2 regions of the Streptomyces sp. NPDC055243 genome follow, and region 1 is predicted to be linked to the other one. Evidence: riboswitches for the same ligand, from Rfam matches in the RefSeq annotation. Region 1 holds a riboswitch; the other holds the start of a gene.
The links. A riboswitch is a leader RNA that binds a small molecule or an ion and turns the genes downstream of it on or off. The one in region 1 is predicted to bind S-adenosylmethionine.
Positions count from the first base shown of each region.

Region 1 (7,874 bases):
GCGGTAGCGGACGAGAACCCGTTCGCCGACCCGGGCCTTCCGCCCCATGAGCATCGTGTCCAGGACATCGACGAGCGGGCCGCCAAGCGGTCCGAGCGTGCGGTCGCCTTCCTGTTCACGCTCTCGATGCTGGCCACGATCGGCTTCATCGCCTCGTACGTGGCGTTCCCGGTCGACAAGCGCGTCTTCATCTGGCCCATCGGCCACATCAGCGCGCTGAACTTCTCCCTGGGCATGACCCTGGGCGTGGCCCTGTTCTGCATCGGCGCGGGCGCGGTCCACTGGGCCCGCACCCTGATGTCCGACGTGGAGGTCGCCGACGAGCGGCACCCCATCGAGGCCGAGCCCGAGGTCAAGGCCAAGGTCATGGCCGACTTCAAGGCCGGTGCCGCGGAGTCGCAGTTCGGCCGGCGCAAGCTGATCCGCAACACGATGTTCGGCGCGCTCGCCATGGTGCCGCTCTCCGGCGTCGTCCTGCTGCGTGACCTCGGTCCGCTGCCGGAGGACAAGCTGCGGCACACCCTGTGGTCCAAGGGCAAGCTGCTCGTGAACATGAACACGAACGAGCCGCTGCGCCCGTCGGACGTTCAGGTCGGCTCGCTGACCTTCGCCAAGCCCGAGGGCCTGGAGGAGCACGATCACGACTTCCAGAAGGAGATCGCCAAGGCGGCCCTGATGATCGTCCGGATCCAGCCGGACAACATCAAGGACAAGCAGGAGCTCGAGTGGTCGCACGACGGTGTCGTCGCGTACTCCAAGATCTGCACCCACGTCGGCTGCCCGATCTCCCTGTACGAGCAGCAGACGCACCACGTCCTCTGCCCGTGCCACCAGTCCACCTTCGACCTCTCCGACGGTGCCCGAGTGATCTTCGGCCCCGCCGGTCACGCGCTGCCGCAGCTGCGGATCCGCGTGAACGAAGAGGGCTACCTCGAGGCGCTCGGCGACTTCGCTGAGCCCGTCGGTCCTGCTTTCTGGGAGCGCGGATGAGCACTACGACGACTGATACGCGTAAGAAGGAGGCGCCCGCCGGAGAGCGGGTCGCCGACTGGGCCGACGGTCGCCTGGGGATCTACTCCCTGGCCAAGGCCAACATGCGCAAGATCTTCCCGGACCACTGGTCCTTCATGCTCGGTGAGATCTGCCTCTACAGCTTCATCATCATCATCCTCACGGGTGTGTACCTGACGCTGTTCTTCCACCCGTCGATGAACGAGGTGGAGTACCACGGCAGCTACATCCCGCTGCAGGGTCAGCTGATGTCCGAGGCGTTCAACTCGACCATGCACATCAGCTTCGATGTGCGCGGTGGTCTGCTGATCCGGCAGATCCACCACTGGGCGGCGCTGATCTTCCTCGCGGCGATGTTCGTGCACATGATGCGCGTCTTCTTCACGGGTGCCTTCCGCAAGCCCCGCGAGGTCAACTGGGTCTTCGGCTTCCTGCTGTTCGTCCTGGGCATGTTCACCGGCTTCACCGGTTACTCGCTCCCCGACGACCTGCTCTCCGGAACCGGTGTGCGCTTCATGCAGGGCGCCGTCCTGTCCGTGCCGGTCGTGGGCACGTACCTGTCGATGTTCCTGTTCGGCGGGGAGTTCCCCGGCGGCGACTTCGTGGCCCGGTTCTACTCGGTGCACATCCTGCTGCTGCCGGGCATCATGCTCGGGCTCGTGGTGGCGCACCTGATCCTGGTCTTCTACCACAAGCACACGCAGTTCGCGGGTCCCGGCAAGACGAACAAGAACGTCGTCGGCATGCCGCTCCTGCCGGTCTACATGGCGAAGGCCGGAGGCTTCTTCTTCCTGGTCTTCGGTGTGATCGCGGCCATCTCGGCGATCGCCACGATCAACCCGATCTGGGCGCTCGGTCCCTACCGTCCGGACCAGGTCTCCACCGGAGCCCAGCCCGACTGGTACATGGGCTTCTCCGAGGGTCTGATCCGTGTCATGCCGGGCTGGGAGATCAACGCCTGGGGTCACACGCTCGTCCTGGGCGTGTTCATCCCGCTGATCATCTTCCCGCTGGTCCTGGTCGCGATCGCGGTCTACCCGTTCATCGAGTCCTGGGTCACCGGGGACAAGCGCGAGCACCACATCCTGGACCGCCCGCGCAACGTCCCGACCCGAACGGCCTTCGGCGTCGCGTGGATCACCTGGTACTTCGTGCTGCTCGTCGGTGGTGGAAACGACCTCTGGGCCACGCACTTCCACCTGTCGATCAACGCGATCACCTGGTTCGTGCGCATCGCCTTCTTCGTGGCACCGGTCCTCGCCTTCATCGTCACCAAGCGGATCTGCCTGGGTCTGCAGCGGCGCGACAAGGACAAGGTCCTGCACGGCCGCGAGTCGGGCATCATCAAGCGCCTGCCGCACGGTGAGTTCATCGAGGTCCACGAGCCGCTCAACCAGGAGCAGCTGCACACGCTCACCGCGCACGAGCAGTACGCGCCGCTCGAGATCGGCCCCTCGGTCGACGAGAACGGCGTCGAGCGCAAGGTGTCGGGTTCGCAGAAGCTCCGGGCCAAGCTCTCGAAGGGCTACTACGGGGAAGACGGTCAGATCCCCAAGCCCACCACCGAGGAGTACAAGGAGATCACGAGCGGCCACGGCCACCACTGATCGTCTGACGCTCCGACCAGAGATCGCCACGGCGGGAGCCCCGTCCATGCATCCAGTGCATGGACGGGGCTCTTTGCCGTTCCCCGAGCTGGATAAGGTGTTCCTGTCCCATGCCTAGACGAACCCAGGAGCGGCAGATGAGCGCTGTGACCCCCGCAGGAGGCAACACCGCGGCGGCCCGTTCCTGGCCCGGTGTACTGAACGGGCTGCTGGAGGGGCGCGACCAGAGCGCCGAGGACACGGCCTGGGCCATGGACCGCATCATGCGGGGCGAGGCCACCGACGCGCAGATCGCGGGCTTCATGGTCGCGCTGCGGTCCAAGGGCGAGACCGTGGAGGAGATCTCCGGCCTCGTACGCACGATGTACGAGCACGCCAATGTGATCGAGGTGCCGGGGCAGACCGTCGACATCGTCGGCACCGGCGGTGACGGCGCCAAGACCGTCAACATCTCCACGATGTCCGCGATCGTGGCCGCGGGCGCGGGCGCGAAGGTCGTCAAGCACGGCAACCGCGCCGCGTCCAGCGCGTCGGGCGCCTCCGACGTCCTGGAGAAGCTCGGGGTGAACCTGGAGCTGCCGCTGAAGCGGGTCGTCGAGGTGGCCGAGGAAGCGGGGATCACCTTCTGCTTCGCGGTGAAGTTCCACCCGGCGCTGCGGCACGCCGGCGCGGCGCGCAGCCAGCTGGGCATCCGGACCGTCTTCAACGCGCTCGGTCCGCTCACCAACCCGGCCAAGGTGCGGGCCCAGGCGGTCGGCGTCGCCGACCCGCGGATGGCGCCGATCGTGGCCGGGGTCTTCGCCGAGCGCGGGAACTCCTCCCTCGTCTTCCGCGGCGACGACGGCCTCGACGAGCTGACGACCACCTCGACCTCCCGGGTCTGGGTCGTGCGGGACGGCGCCGTGCGCGAGGAGGCCTTCGACCCCCGGGACGTCGGCCTCGACCTCGTCCCCGTGGAGGCGCTGCGGGGCGCCGACGCCTCGTACAACGCCGAGGTGGCGCTGCGCCTCCTGGACCGCGAGGGCGGCCCCGTGCGGGACGCCGTGCTGCTCAACACGGCGGCGGCCCTGGTGGCCCTCTCGCCGGGCGACGGCACCCTGGTGGAGCAGATCGGCGCCGGTATCGAGAAGGCGGCGCAGGCGATCGACTCCGGGTCCGCGAAGCGGGCCCTGGAGCGCTGGGTGGTGGCCAGCAACAGCTGAGTGTGGCGCACACCGCAGTCCGGATGCCGGACTGCGGTGTGCACCGGGAAGATCGTGTGGCAAGATGCTGCGCAGGTCATGAGTGACAGCGATTAGGCCCCGGCTCGCTGTCCGGCAACCCTCCGTCCGTGGCGGGGTGCCCCGGGTGAAGACCAGGCCGTGGACAGCAAGGTCCGTGGCAAGCGCGGACCCCTGCGAACCCTGGGGTCCTGGTCCTCAAGGGAGCAGTCTCGTGAGCAAGCGAATGCGATAGGGCTTCCCGGCCCCTCTTCCGCACCCCCTTTTTCTCTTCGTCACTGCAGCGCCGTACGAGCGCCCTTGCAGTGAACTCGCCTGCCTTCCCACGGGAGTTCGCCATGTCTGTCTCCACCGCTGCCGCCGACCAGACCCTCTGTGCCGCCCCGCTGCCCGTCCTCGGCCGTGACGTCACCGTGCCGCTCGTGACCGGCGGCGAGGTGACCTACGCGGCGCTCGACTACGCGGCGAGCGCCCCCGCGCTGCAGCGGGTGTGGGACGACGTGGCCGCGTACGCGCCGTACTACGGCAGCGTGCACCGCGGCGCCGGGTACCTCTCGCAGCTCTCCACCGACCTGTTCGAGAACAGCCGCGTCACGGTCGCCGAGTTCCTCGGCTGCCGCGAGGACGACCAGGTCGTCTTCACCCGTTCGACCACCGACTCGCTCAACCTGCTCGCCGCCGCGCTGCCCGCCGACTGCCAGGTCTTCGTCTTCGAGACCGAGCACCACGCCTCGCTCCTGCCCTGGCGCGACGCCCGCGTGACGTACCTGAACGCCCCGCGCACCGCCGACCAGGCCGTCGCCACCCTGGAGCGCGCCCTCGCCGACCGCGACCCCTACGGCCCCGCCCTGGTCTGCGTGACCGGTGCCTCGAACGTCACCGGTGAGCTGTGGCCGGTCAAGGAACTCGCCGCCGCCGCCCACGCGCACGGCGCCCGCATCGTCCTGGACGCCGCGCAGCTCGCGCCCCACCACCCGGTCTCCATCAGCGAGTTGGACGTCGACTGGGTCGCCTTCTCCGGCCACAAGCTGTACGCGCCCTTCGGCTCGGGCGTCCTCGCGGGCCGCTCCGACTGGCTGCGGGACGCCGAGCCCTACCTCGCGGGCGGCGGCGCGTCGCGCAAGGTCGCGCGGCGTACGGACGGCGGCGTGGACGTCGAGTGGCACGACACCGCGGCGCGGCACGAGGCCGGTTCGCCGAACGTCATCGGCGTGTACTCGATCGCCTCCGCCTGCAAGGCGCTGACCGAGGCGGGCTTCGACGAGCTCGTCGCCCGTGAGCGCCACCTCATCGCCAAGGTCCGCGAGGGCCTCGCCGATGTACCCGCCGTGAAGGTGCTCTCGCTCTTCGGCGACGACGCGCCGCGCGTCGGCGTCATCTCCTTCGTCGTCGAGGGCTGGAACAGCTCGCACTTCGCCGCCGCGCTCTCCGCCGAGTACGGCATCGGCGTACGCGACGGTCTCTTCTGCGCCCACCCGCTGGTGCGCACCCTGCTCGGCAGCGACCCGCAGACCCAGGGCGAGTGCGGTGCCCCCGAGGCCGCGCCCGGCGAGAAGTCGCTGAACGCGATCCGCGTGAGCTTCGGCGCGGGCACCCCGGACGAGCACGTGGAGCGCTTCGTGCGCGCCGTCAAGGAGCTGGTGGCGGACGGCGCGCGCTGGAACTACCGCACGGAGGACGGGCGTTGCGTTCCGGACACCACCACCGCCTGAGCCTTTGAGACCGGCAGCCGGGTGCCGATCTGGATCATCCGCAGGGCCCGCTCGGTCGCGTCGGTGAGGAACTCACCGCCACGCCCGAGCGCCTCGGTGAGCGAGACCGGCGCGGGCAGGATCGCGCTGTAGGCGTCCACGCCCACCGCCCGGACGTGGTGCGCGCCCTGGCCGATCGTGCCCGCCAGGACCAGGACCGGACGGCCGAACCGCTTGGCGCGCCTGGCCACTTCGGCCGGGATCTTGCCGCGCGGCGTCTGGTGGTCGAGGGCGCCCTCGGCGGTGACGACGAGATCGGCGCGGGCCAGGCGCGCGTCCAGGTCCAGGTGGTCGAGCAGCACGTCGAAGCGGGGGAGCAGCTGGGCACCGAGGGCGGCGAGACCGGCGCCGAGGCCGCCGGACGCGCCTGTTCCGGGGCCCAGGGAGAGATCCGCCGTGACGTGCAGGTCGCGCCTCAGGACGTGCGCCCAGTGCTCGAGGGCCGCCGCGAGCTGTTCGACCTGGGTGGGCGTCGCGCCCTTCTGGGGGCCGAAGACGCGGGCGACGCCGCGCTCGCCGGTCAGGACGTTGAAGGGATTGCAGGCGACGCGGATCTCGGTGTCCTTCAGGCGCGGGTCGAGGCCCGAGGGGTCGATGCGGCTGAGACGGGTCAACTCCCGTCCGCCGTGCGGCAGTTCCCAGCCATCCGCGTCCAGGAGCCGGGCACCGAGGGCCTGGAGCGCCCCGGCGCCGCCGTCCGACGTGCCGGAGTCGCCGCAGCCCACGAGGATGCGGCGGGCGCCCGTGTCGAGCGCGGCACGGATCAGCTCGCCCACGCCGTACGTCGTCGTGGCGCCGGGGTCGCGCAGATCGCGCGGGACCAGCGAGAGCCCGGCGACCGCGGCCATCTCCACCACGGCGACGCCGGACGGAAGCAGCGCGAAGTGGGTGCCGACGCGCTGGCCGACGGGGCCGGTGGCGGGCAGTGCGACCAGGCGGCCGCCGCCGGTGGTGGCCAGGGCGCGCGCGGTGCCCTCGCCGCCGTCCACCAGGGGGATCAGATCGGTCTGTGCGTGCGGGACGACACGGCGTACTCCTTCGGCGATGGCCTCGGCCGCGGACTGCGCGGACAGGGACTCCTTGAAGCCGCTGGGGGCGATGGCGAAACGGGTCAGCATGGGGTCTCCAGTGCGGGCGGGGATCAGCGGACGGGTACGCCGAGCAGCGGCCAGAGCGCGACGGCGAAGAGCAGGACGAGCGCGGCGGTCAGCGGTGCCAGGACCGCGGAGAGGCGCAGCAGGTCGCGCGGGGTGTAGGTGGGGGTGTCCGGGATGTCGGCGAAGAGTGTGACGGGCTTCGCGGACGCGGGCAGGGTGTGGCAGAAGCCGGCCGCCGCCGTCGAGGCGAGGGCGGCCGCGACCGGGTTGACGCCTGCTCCGACGGCCGCCGCGACGACCAGCGGGACCAGGACGGACGAGCGGGCCGAGCGGGACTGGAGCATCAGGTGTGCGGCCGTGCTGACCGCGACGACGACGGTCAGGAAGAGCCAGGGCGGCACATCGAGGGGCACCCCGCCCACCAGCCACTTCGCCGCCCCCGACTCGGCGAGCGCGACCCCCATCGCCATGGTCGCCGCCATGAAGAGCAGCAGCGCCCAGGGCACCGTCTTGAGCGCGTCCTTCAGGCGTACGGTGCCCAGGGCGGGGGACGAGGCGACGACCGCGCCGATCAACGCGACGACGGCGGGCGGCACTTGGTGCAGCGGCTCGCTGCACCAGAGCGCGACGACCGTGGCGAGCAGGAGGGCGCAGCGGGTCTCGCCGGCCTCCCAGGCCCCGGTGACCGGCTGCTCGCTGTGCTCCTGGAGCTGCTCGACGGTGATGTGGACGGGGCCCTGGCGGTCCGCCTTGCGTGTCGTCGTCAACAGGACGGCCTCCGCCGCCAGATGGGACGAGGCGATGGCGAGCGGCAGGCCGAGCAGCATCCACTGCGTGAAGCCGATCCGCTCCCCGGTGGCCTCCCACAGCACGGAGACGGTGATCAGGTGCGCGCCCGCGCCGATCAGGGTCGCGACCGCGGAGAGCAGGATCACGGTGGGGAACAGCAGCGCGAGCATCACGACCAGGCGCCTGCGGTCGGCCAGGACCTTGGCGAGGGCGAGGAAGACGGGCAGCGCGAGCGCGGCGCGGCCCGACGTGGCGGGCACCGCGAAGGCCGTCACGATCAGGGCGGCCGTCGTCAGGTGCGTCAACTGCCGCACGCTGCGCGCCCCGCTGACGAGGAAGGCGGCGGCCCGGCCCGCGAGACCGCTGCGGGCCACTGCCGCAGCGAGCACGAAGGCGCAG
Region 1 covers NZ_JBITWR010000003.1:227,209-235,082, reverse strand. Annotated here, with positions in the region: gene ACIGXX_RS10900 (Rieske 2Fe-2S domain-containing protein) at 1-990, shown strand, start outside; gene ACIGXX_RS10895 (cytochrome bc complex cytochrome b subunit) at 987-2,618, shown strand; gene trpD (anthranilate phosphoribosyltransferase) at 2,756-3,820, shown strand; SAM riboswitch class IV at 3,895-4,011, shown strand; gene ACIGXX_RS10885 (aminotransferase class V-fold PLP-dependent enzyme) at 4,177-5,550, shown strand; gene ACIGXX_RS10880 (glycerate kinase) at 5,502-6,707, opposite strand; gene ACIGXX_RS10875 (SLC13 family permease) at 6,731-7,874, opposite strand, start outside.

Region 2 (7,874 bases), on a different contig from region 1:
CTGATCGCCTCCACCTCCGTTGTGCCGCCCTCGTGGAGCGCGCGAATCTCGTGGCACCCGTGGCACCGGTTTGCGCCCGCGCGGCGCCGAGAGGAGACACATGCCCAGGTCGTTCAGCGGCGAGGAATTCCTTCAAGCACTCACGGCGGACACGGTCCGCGAGAAGACCGCGATCGTCGGGATGGTCAAGAAGTCCGAAGAGAGCGCGGACAGCGTCCAGTTCGCTCCCGGCACGACGTGTCAGGACTGGACGACGATCCCCGTCGGCCTCATCGACCAGGTGGACCTCCTGCGCCAGGTGCCCTGCGACGACCACACCCACAGCCTCGTCCAGCTCACGCTCAAGGACTCCGACTCCCCCGAACACACCGTCCTGGCCGCACTGCTGGCCCACTACGCGCGCCTCGGCGCCGCCCCCGCACCCTCGCCGTGCGGGACACCGGCACACACCCAGCCACCACCGCAGAGCACGCAGGGACCGCAGGGCCAGCCGCAGCCGCCCCGCCGGCCCCGGTCACAGGGCCCAGGAGTCCAAGGCCCGGCGGCGACCCCCCTCACCTGGGGCGTCTCCCCTCAGGGCACACCTCCCCAGGGCACGCCCCAGGCCCAGGCCGCGTGCGTGGACGGCAGCTCGGCCTGTGTGAGCGACGGAAGCGGGGGCTTCACCTGCATGGCGTGCTGTTACGGCTACTGGCACGACATCGGCCCCTGCCTCTACGGCAAGTGGTTCGGCTGCAACGGCGTCAACTACAACGCGTACAACTGCTGGCCCATCGGCTGACCTGAGTCCGTCCGCCGGGCGGCGCCGCCCGGCGGACGGACACCTCACCCCCTGCGCCGCCACTCCTGGGCGAGCAGCTCGTAGGAGCGCACCCGGTCGGCGTGGCCGTGGGTGATGGTGGTGATGAGCAACTCGTCGGCGCCCGTGGCCTCCTGGAGCTGTTCCAGGAGGTCGGCGACGCGGCCCGGGGAGCCGGTGAACTGGGTTTCGGTGCGGTCCTCCACCAGCGCACGGTCCGCGTCGGTCCACACGTGCCGGCGCGCTTCTTCCGGCGTGGGGTACTGGATGGCGCCCTCGGCGGTGCGGATGCTGCGCACCCACGGGCCGTAGCCCGCGGCCAGTTCCCGTGCGGTCGCGTCGTCCTCGGCCACGACGACGTCCGCGGAGACGGTGACGTAGGGCTTGTCGAGTACGTCGGAGGGTTTGAACGCGGCGCGGTAGCCCTCCGCGGCCTCCAGCACCGTGCCGGGGCTGACGTGGTAATTCGCCGCGAAGGGCAGGCCGTTGCGGCCCGCGACGTCCGCGCTCTGGCCGCCACTGCTGCCCAGGATCCACACCTGGATGTCGGCGCCCTCACCGGGCACGACATGCGCTTCGACGCCGTCCGCCGACCGGTAGGTTCCGGCGAGCAGCGCCAGGATGTCGTCGATCTGCTCGCCGTAGTCCTGCGCCTCGGCGTGCGGCTGCTGGAGCAGCTTGCGCTGCAGGGCGACACGGGGCGAGCCGAGCAGATGCTCGTACGAGAATCGCGGCGGGATGCGCAGCCCGTTGGGGGCGCGGCCGTCGACCACGGGGGTCGCGGTCGGCGGCGCGGCGCCGGACGCTCCGGGCGGTCGGCCACCGGAGCGGCCGAGGCCCAGGTCGAGGCGCCCGGGGTGCAGCGCGTCGATCAGGCCGAACTCCTCGACCGTGGACAGAGCGGTGCGGTGGCCGAGCTGTACGGCGCCTGCCCCGAGCCGGATCGTCGAGGTCGCGGCGGCGGTGAGGGCGAGGACGACCGCGGGCGAGGTGCCGGCCACGCCCGGGTTGAGGTGGTGCTCGGCGAACCAGTAGCGGGCGTAGCCGAATCGCTCGGTCTGCCGGGCCAGGTCGATGGAGTTGTGCAGCGCCCCGGCCGCCGTGGAGCCGGTCGAGATCGGCACCAGGTCGAGGACGCCGAGAGGGATGGCGGGCATGGTGGGTGGTCCTCTCAGTGGTCGGCGGAGACGGGCTCGGGCAGGCGCGCCTCGGGGGCCGTGCGCGCCCCGGCGTCGGGGTGGGCCAGGCCGAGGTGGTCGCGCAGGGTGGTGCCCTCGTACTCCGTGCGGAACACGCCGCGCTCCTGGAGCAGCGGCACCACGGTGTCGGCGAAGGCGTCGAGACCGCCGGGGGTGATGTGCGGGACGAGGATGAATCCGTCGGACGCGTCGGCCTGGACGAAGGAGTTGATCGTCTCGGCGACGGTGGCCGGGGAGCCGACGAAGGACTGGCGGTTGCCGGTCTCGATGACGAGGTCACGGATGGACCACTTGTTCGCGGCCGCGAGCTCGCGCCACTCCCGCGCGACGGCCAGCGGATCGCGGTACATCCGCACCTGGGCGCGGCCTCGGGCGATGGTGTGCTCGCCGATGTCCGGGTCGATGTCGGGCAGCGGGCCTTCGGGGTCGTACGCGGAGAGGTCGCGGTTCCAGACGAACTCCAGGTGCTTGATCGCGGTCGCGCCGCTGACCTGCTTGCGCCGCACCTCGCGGGAGAGTTCCTCCGCATCTGCGTCCGTGTCCCCGAGGACGAAGGTCGCGGCGGGCAGGATGAGGAGCTGGTCGTGGGTGCGGCCGTGGCGGGCCAGGCGGCCCTTGACGTCCGTGTAGAACTCCTGGCCCTCCTTCAGCGTGCTGTACCGGCTGAAGATCGCGTCCGCGCCCGCCGCCGCGAACTCGCGCCCCTCCTCCGAGTCACCGGCCTGGAAGACGACCGGTCGGCCCTGCGGGCTGCGCGGGACGTTGAACTGCCCGTGGATGTCGAAGTGTTGGCCCTGGTGGACGAAGGCCCCTGCCTGGGCGTCGCGCAGGAAGGTGCCGGACTCCTGGTCGGCGACGATCTCGTCCCCGCTCCAGGAGTCGAACAACTCGTTCGCCGTGCCGAGGAATTCCTTCGCCCTGGAGTACCGCTCCTCCTGCGGGAGGAATCCGCCGCGGCGGAAGTTCTCTCCGGTGAAGGCGTCCCAGGAGGTCACCACGTTCCACGCGGCGCGCCCGCCCGACAGGTGGTCCAGGCTGGCGAACTGGCGGGCCACTTCGTAGGGCTCGTTGAAGGTGGAGTTGATGGTGCCGGTCAGGCCGAGGTGTTCGGTGACGGCGGCCAGCGCGCTCAGGACCGTGAAGGTGTCGGGCCGTCCGACGACGTCCAAGTCGTATATTTTTCCGCCCTGTTCGCGCAGCCGCAGTCCCTCGGCGAGGAACAGGAAGTCGAACTTGGCGCGTTCGGCGGTCCGCGCGAAGTGCGCGAAGGAGCTGAACTCGATGTGGCTGCCGGCCTCCGGGTCGCTCCACACGGTGGTGTTGTTGACGCCGGGGAAGTGGGCCGCGAGGTGGATCTGCTTGAGCGGCTTGTCCCGCTCGCCCTGTGTCCTGCTCATGACGGGGTTCCTTCCTTCCGGGTCAGGCGGTGGCGGAGGCAGCGGCGGCGTAACGGCTTGCGGGGCGGGTGAGGCCCAGCAGACCGCGCAGGGTGTCGGCCTCGTACGCGCGGCGGAACGCGCCGCGGCGCTGGAGCTCGGGCACCAGGCCCCGGGTGATCGCCGGGAGGTCGTGGCCGACGCCGGCGGGGCGCAGCCGGAATCCGCTCAGCCCGGCCTGATGCAACTCCTGCAGCAGGTCCGCCAGTTGGGCGGGCGTGCCCGTGAACACCCGTGCGTCGCTGGTGTACGGGTGACCGGCGAGGGCGTCCAGACGATCCCGTCGGGCCACGGCGGCGGCCGGGTCGTCGTCGAGGAACACCACCAGGTCGCCGAAGAGGTGCAGGGGCTCGTCGGAGCGCCCGGCCGCGTCCTGTTCGGCGCGGACCGCCGTGACGACGGCGCGTGCGTGCCCGGCGTCGCGCGGGGTGACGTATCCGATGTCGGCGGAACGGCCGAGCAGCCGGAACGGCGCTTCGGTCGGGGTCTCGTGGGCGAGCGCGCTGACGACGGGACGCCCCTGCGGCGGCCGGGGTGTGATCGAGGGGCCCTTGACGCTGAAGTGCTTGGACTCGAAGTCGATGTAGTGCAGCTTGTCGCGGTCGATGAAGCGGCCGGTGGCGGCGTCCCGGATCTCCGCGTCGTCCTCCCAGCTGTCCCAGAGCCGGCGCACGGCCTCGATGTGGTCGGCCGCCTCGTCGAAGAGGTCGAAGGTCAATTCCCGTACGTCCGGCCTGCCGAGGTCCTCGACGGCTTCGAGGGCGGGAAGCGTGCGGCGCCCGAAGTGCGCGGCCTCGTTGCGGCGTGCGGACACCTGCACCCGTACACCGGCGCGGCCCTCACTGACGTAGTCGAGCGTGGCGATCGCCTTGGAGATGTGGAAGGGCTCGGTGTGCGTGGCCACCACGGTCGGCACCAGCCCGATGTGGCTGGTCAGCGGGGCGACACGGGCGGCGATGAGGACGGCGTCGAGCCTGCCTCGCACCTGATCCGTGCGTCCGTCGGGCTCGGTGAAATGCGAGGACTGGAGCCCGAGCGCGTCCTCGATCGTCACGAAGTCGAGCAGGCCGCGTTCGGCCTCGGTGACGAGGTCGGCCCAGTACCGGGCGGTGAGCAACTCCCTTGGGCGGGCGTCCGGTTCTCGCCAGGCGGCCGGGTGCCAGCCCGCGCCGTCGAGCGCGACGGCGAGGTGCAGCCCGGCGGAGGGAGCGGAGGGAGCGGAAGAGGGCAGCGAAGATGAGGGTGAAGGTGATGACGACACGAAAGGTGTGCCTTCCTGATCGACCGTACGAGAACACCGGCCCCTCGGTTCCGAGGGTGCGGCGGCGGGGTGACGGGTCAGGAACGACAGAGCGCGCCGGCGACGCGCTGCAGGTCGATGTGCGGCCGGGAGTACAGATGCACCTGGCGGCTCGGGGCGATCACCGGGACGCGCGGCACGAAGGACACGGGCGACATGGACGGCGCGGACGGCGCGGACGGCTTGGGCGGCGTGGGCTCGGACGACACAGCTGACGCACGTGGCACGTCCGTCACCTCCACCCTTTCCGGCTCGGCGGGCCCCGGGGCCTCGCCGGTCTCGCGCTTGCGGAGCCCTGGATACGGGCACCGCCTGGTCCTCACCTGGAGCACCCCGCCGCGAGGGAGGGTTGCCGGTCAGCAAGCCAGGGCTTGACGCTGACGCTCATAACCTGCTCGGGACGTTACGTGAGGCCGTTGCGGTGCGCAATGCCCGTGGATCATGGGCGTGCTCACATCGCCGGACGCGCCTCGCCCTCCGTCCCCGTCAGGGACAACCGCCGGGCCACTCCTTCTGTTCCGCTCCGGCGCCAGGAGTTCCGCCCGGAGTTGCCTGGGCCTTCTTGACGGCGCCGGGCCCCCGCGCCCAGACTTCCGGGGACGGTCACGTTTTCCCGGACACAACGGGCCTCGACGGCAAGGCTGGTGGACATGACCAGGGCGGTTGGTGAGAGCGGCAGCACCCAGCGGCCCCTCCTGTCCGCGCCCCGGCCCCGCCCCCGCGTCCTGACCAGGCGTCTGCACATCGACCTGCTGCGCGTGTGCAGCGCGTCGATTCCAGCGCTCTGACGTCACGCGGAAGAGACGCCCCCGGCGCCGTGCGCACGGCCCGGTCGGCGCGCCCCCTCAGCTGTCTGGAGAGCCATGCCCGAGATCACTGCGTCGCACCGTTCCCGCACGCCTTCCCCGGAGGATTCCCGCTCCCCGAGCGGCGTCTGTCCCCCACCGATCCGCAGCCGCATCGGCGCCGCCCTGGCGGGCGGCTTCTATTCGGCCCCCCACCGCTACCACCTGTACCTCTCGGCGGAATGTCCCCGCTCCCTGCGCGTCTCGATCACGCTCGACCTCCTCGGACTCAGGGACGCGGTCACGACCACGCTCCTGACACCGGACACCGCCCCGGCGGCGCTCGACGAGCTGCACCGCTGCTACGAGGCCACCGAGCACCACTTCGACGGCCCGCTGACCGTCCCCGCACTGTGCGACCGATGGAGCGGGCACGTCGTCAGCAACCACACGCCCGACATCCTGGGCGACCTCACCGACCGCCTCGCCGCGCACGGCAACGGCCCGCTGCTCGCCCTGCGCCCACCGGCCCTGGTGACAAGGATCGACGCCTGGCACGAGCTTCTCGCCGCCCCGCTCACCCCCGCGACGCTGGACCGCCTCGACCACCGCCTGGCCTCCCACTCCTACCTCGTGGGCGACGAACTCACCTCGGCGGACGTCGACTTGTGGACAACGCTCGTCCACCGCGCCCCGGAAGCGACGGAGGCCACCTCCCCGTACCCCCACGTGCGTACCTACGTACGCCGCCTCCACGAGCACCCGGCCTTCTATGCCAACCACCCTCGCCCCTGTGGTCACCGCGCGTAGGACGTCTCCCGTGCCGTGCGCACCACCTTCCTGCCCTCCGCCGCGCTCAGCCGGCCTGCGCCCACCCAGGAATGCACGGTGGTCTCGGCGTGCTTGACCAGCGCGCTCTTGTTCCTGAAGGGAGCTGCCGACCAGATCGCGTCGAGGAGCGTCGTGCCGCCCGGGCCCGTCGGGTTGGTGACGCCGGAGTCGGTCGTGCCGAAGACCACCGTCCGTTCGGACCGCTGGAAGTAGGCGTGTGCCGGGTCCTCCGTGCCTTCGGAGAAGGGGGCGAGACGGATGCCGTCGAGCGTGTAGTGCAGTGGCCGGCCGGTGACCGGCGTGAGGGTGGGCAGCAGGTCGCCGGAGAGTGCGGCGTTGCGGTAGAGGCCGAACCGGAGGTAGGTCCTGGCGCTGTCGCGGGCCACGAGATGGACCGGTCCGTAGAACAGGGCCTGGATCTCCGGCTTGTCGAGGGTCTTCTCCACCCGCAGCCGGAAGGGGATCGAGACCCGGACGGTGTCCCCGTCGCGCCAGGTGCGGGAGACCGACAAGTAGCTCCCCGGAGCCGGATCGGCCTTCACCCTGCTGCCGTTCACGGTCACGGCGAAGCCGTCGCTCGCCCACGCCGGTACGCGCAGCCGCAGGTCGAAGGCGGCCGCGGAGCCCCGGACCGTGAGCGTCGTGCCCTGTTCCCTCGGGTAGTCGGTGGCCTGCGTGACCGTGACACCCTTCTCCCTCCAGGTCAGTGTGGAAGGGCTGTAGAGGTTGACGTACAGGGCCGATCCGTCGGCTTTCTGGAAGTAGACCGAGTCCTGGTACTTGGTGGCGCTCTCCATGCCGGTGCCCTCGCAGCAGGTCGTTCCCGCCTTGGGCGTGTAGTCGCGTACATGGCCCGGAAGCAGGCCGATGAAGTACGTGACGAGCGGCTTCTCCGCGTCGGCCTCGTCCTGCTTCGAGCCCAGGACCTGGTTGTACAGGGCCCGTTCGTAGTAGTCCATGTACGCGGGGTCCTGCTCGTGCAGGAACAGCGCCCGGCTGAGCTTGAGCAGGTTGTACGCGCAGCAGGTCTCGGCGGTGGTGTCGCTCAGTGTGCCCGCGATGACGCCGGGCGCCTTCCAGAACTCTCCGGTGCTGGTGCCCCCGATGCCGTACATGCGGGTGGGGACGACCATGCCCCAGAAGTTCTTCGCGGCGGTGAAGTAGCGCCGCTCGCCCGTCTCGTCGTACAGCCGCAGGAGTCCGGTGAAGATGGGGATGTGCTGGTTGGCGTGCAGCCCGTCGAGGATGTCGTCGCCCGCGGCGCACGCGTCGATGAGCTTGTCGAGGTCGAAGAGGCGGGCCAGAGCGAGGTGTTCGGCCTTGCCGGTGATGGCGTACAGGTCGCAGATCGCCTCGACGATGCCGCCGAACTCGCCGCTGGAGAAGATGCCCCACATGCGCTGCCGGGTGCTCGCGGGCAGTTTGGACAGGCGGGAGTGCATCCAGTCGCACAGGCCCGACGCCAGGTCGAGCGCCCGGGGGTCGTCCGTGTGGAGGTACGCGTCGAGGACGCCCCGCAGAATC
Region 2 covers NZ_JBITWR010000013.1:193,405-201,278, reverse strand. Annotated here, with positions in the region: gene ACIGXX_RS32445 (hypothetical protein) at 101-781, shown strand; gene ACIGXX_RS32440 (LLM class flavin-dependent oxidoreductase) at 826-1,956, opposite strand; gene ACIGXX_RS32435 (NtaA/DmoA family FMN-dependent monooxygenase) at 1,971-3,395, opposite strand; gene ACIGXX_RS32430 (LLM class flavin-dependent oxidoreductase) at 3,418-4,695, opposite strand; gene ACIGXX_RS32425 (putative leader peptide) at 4,773-4,961, opposite strand; SAM riboswitch class IV at 5,011-5,126, opposite strand; gene ACIGXX_RS32420 (hypothetical protein) at 5,385-5,522, shown strand; gene ACIGXX_RS32415 (glutathione S-transferase family protein) at 5,598-6,329, shown strand; gene ACIGXX_RS32410 (beta-L-arabinofuranosidase domain-containing protein) at 6,317-7,874, opposite strand, start outside.
Region 2: it holds a riboswitch for S-adenosylmethionine, as region 1 does, so the genes downstream of both, ACIGXX_RS32425 (putative leader peptide) here and ACIGXX_RS10885 (aminotransferase class V-fold PLP-dependent enzyme) in region 1, are expected to answer to the same signal.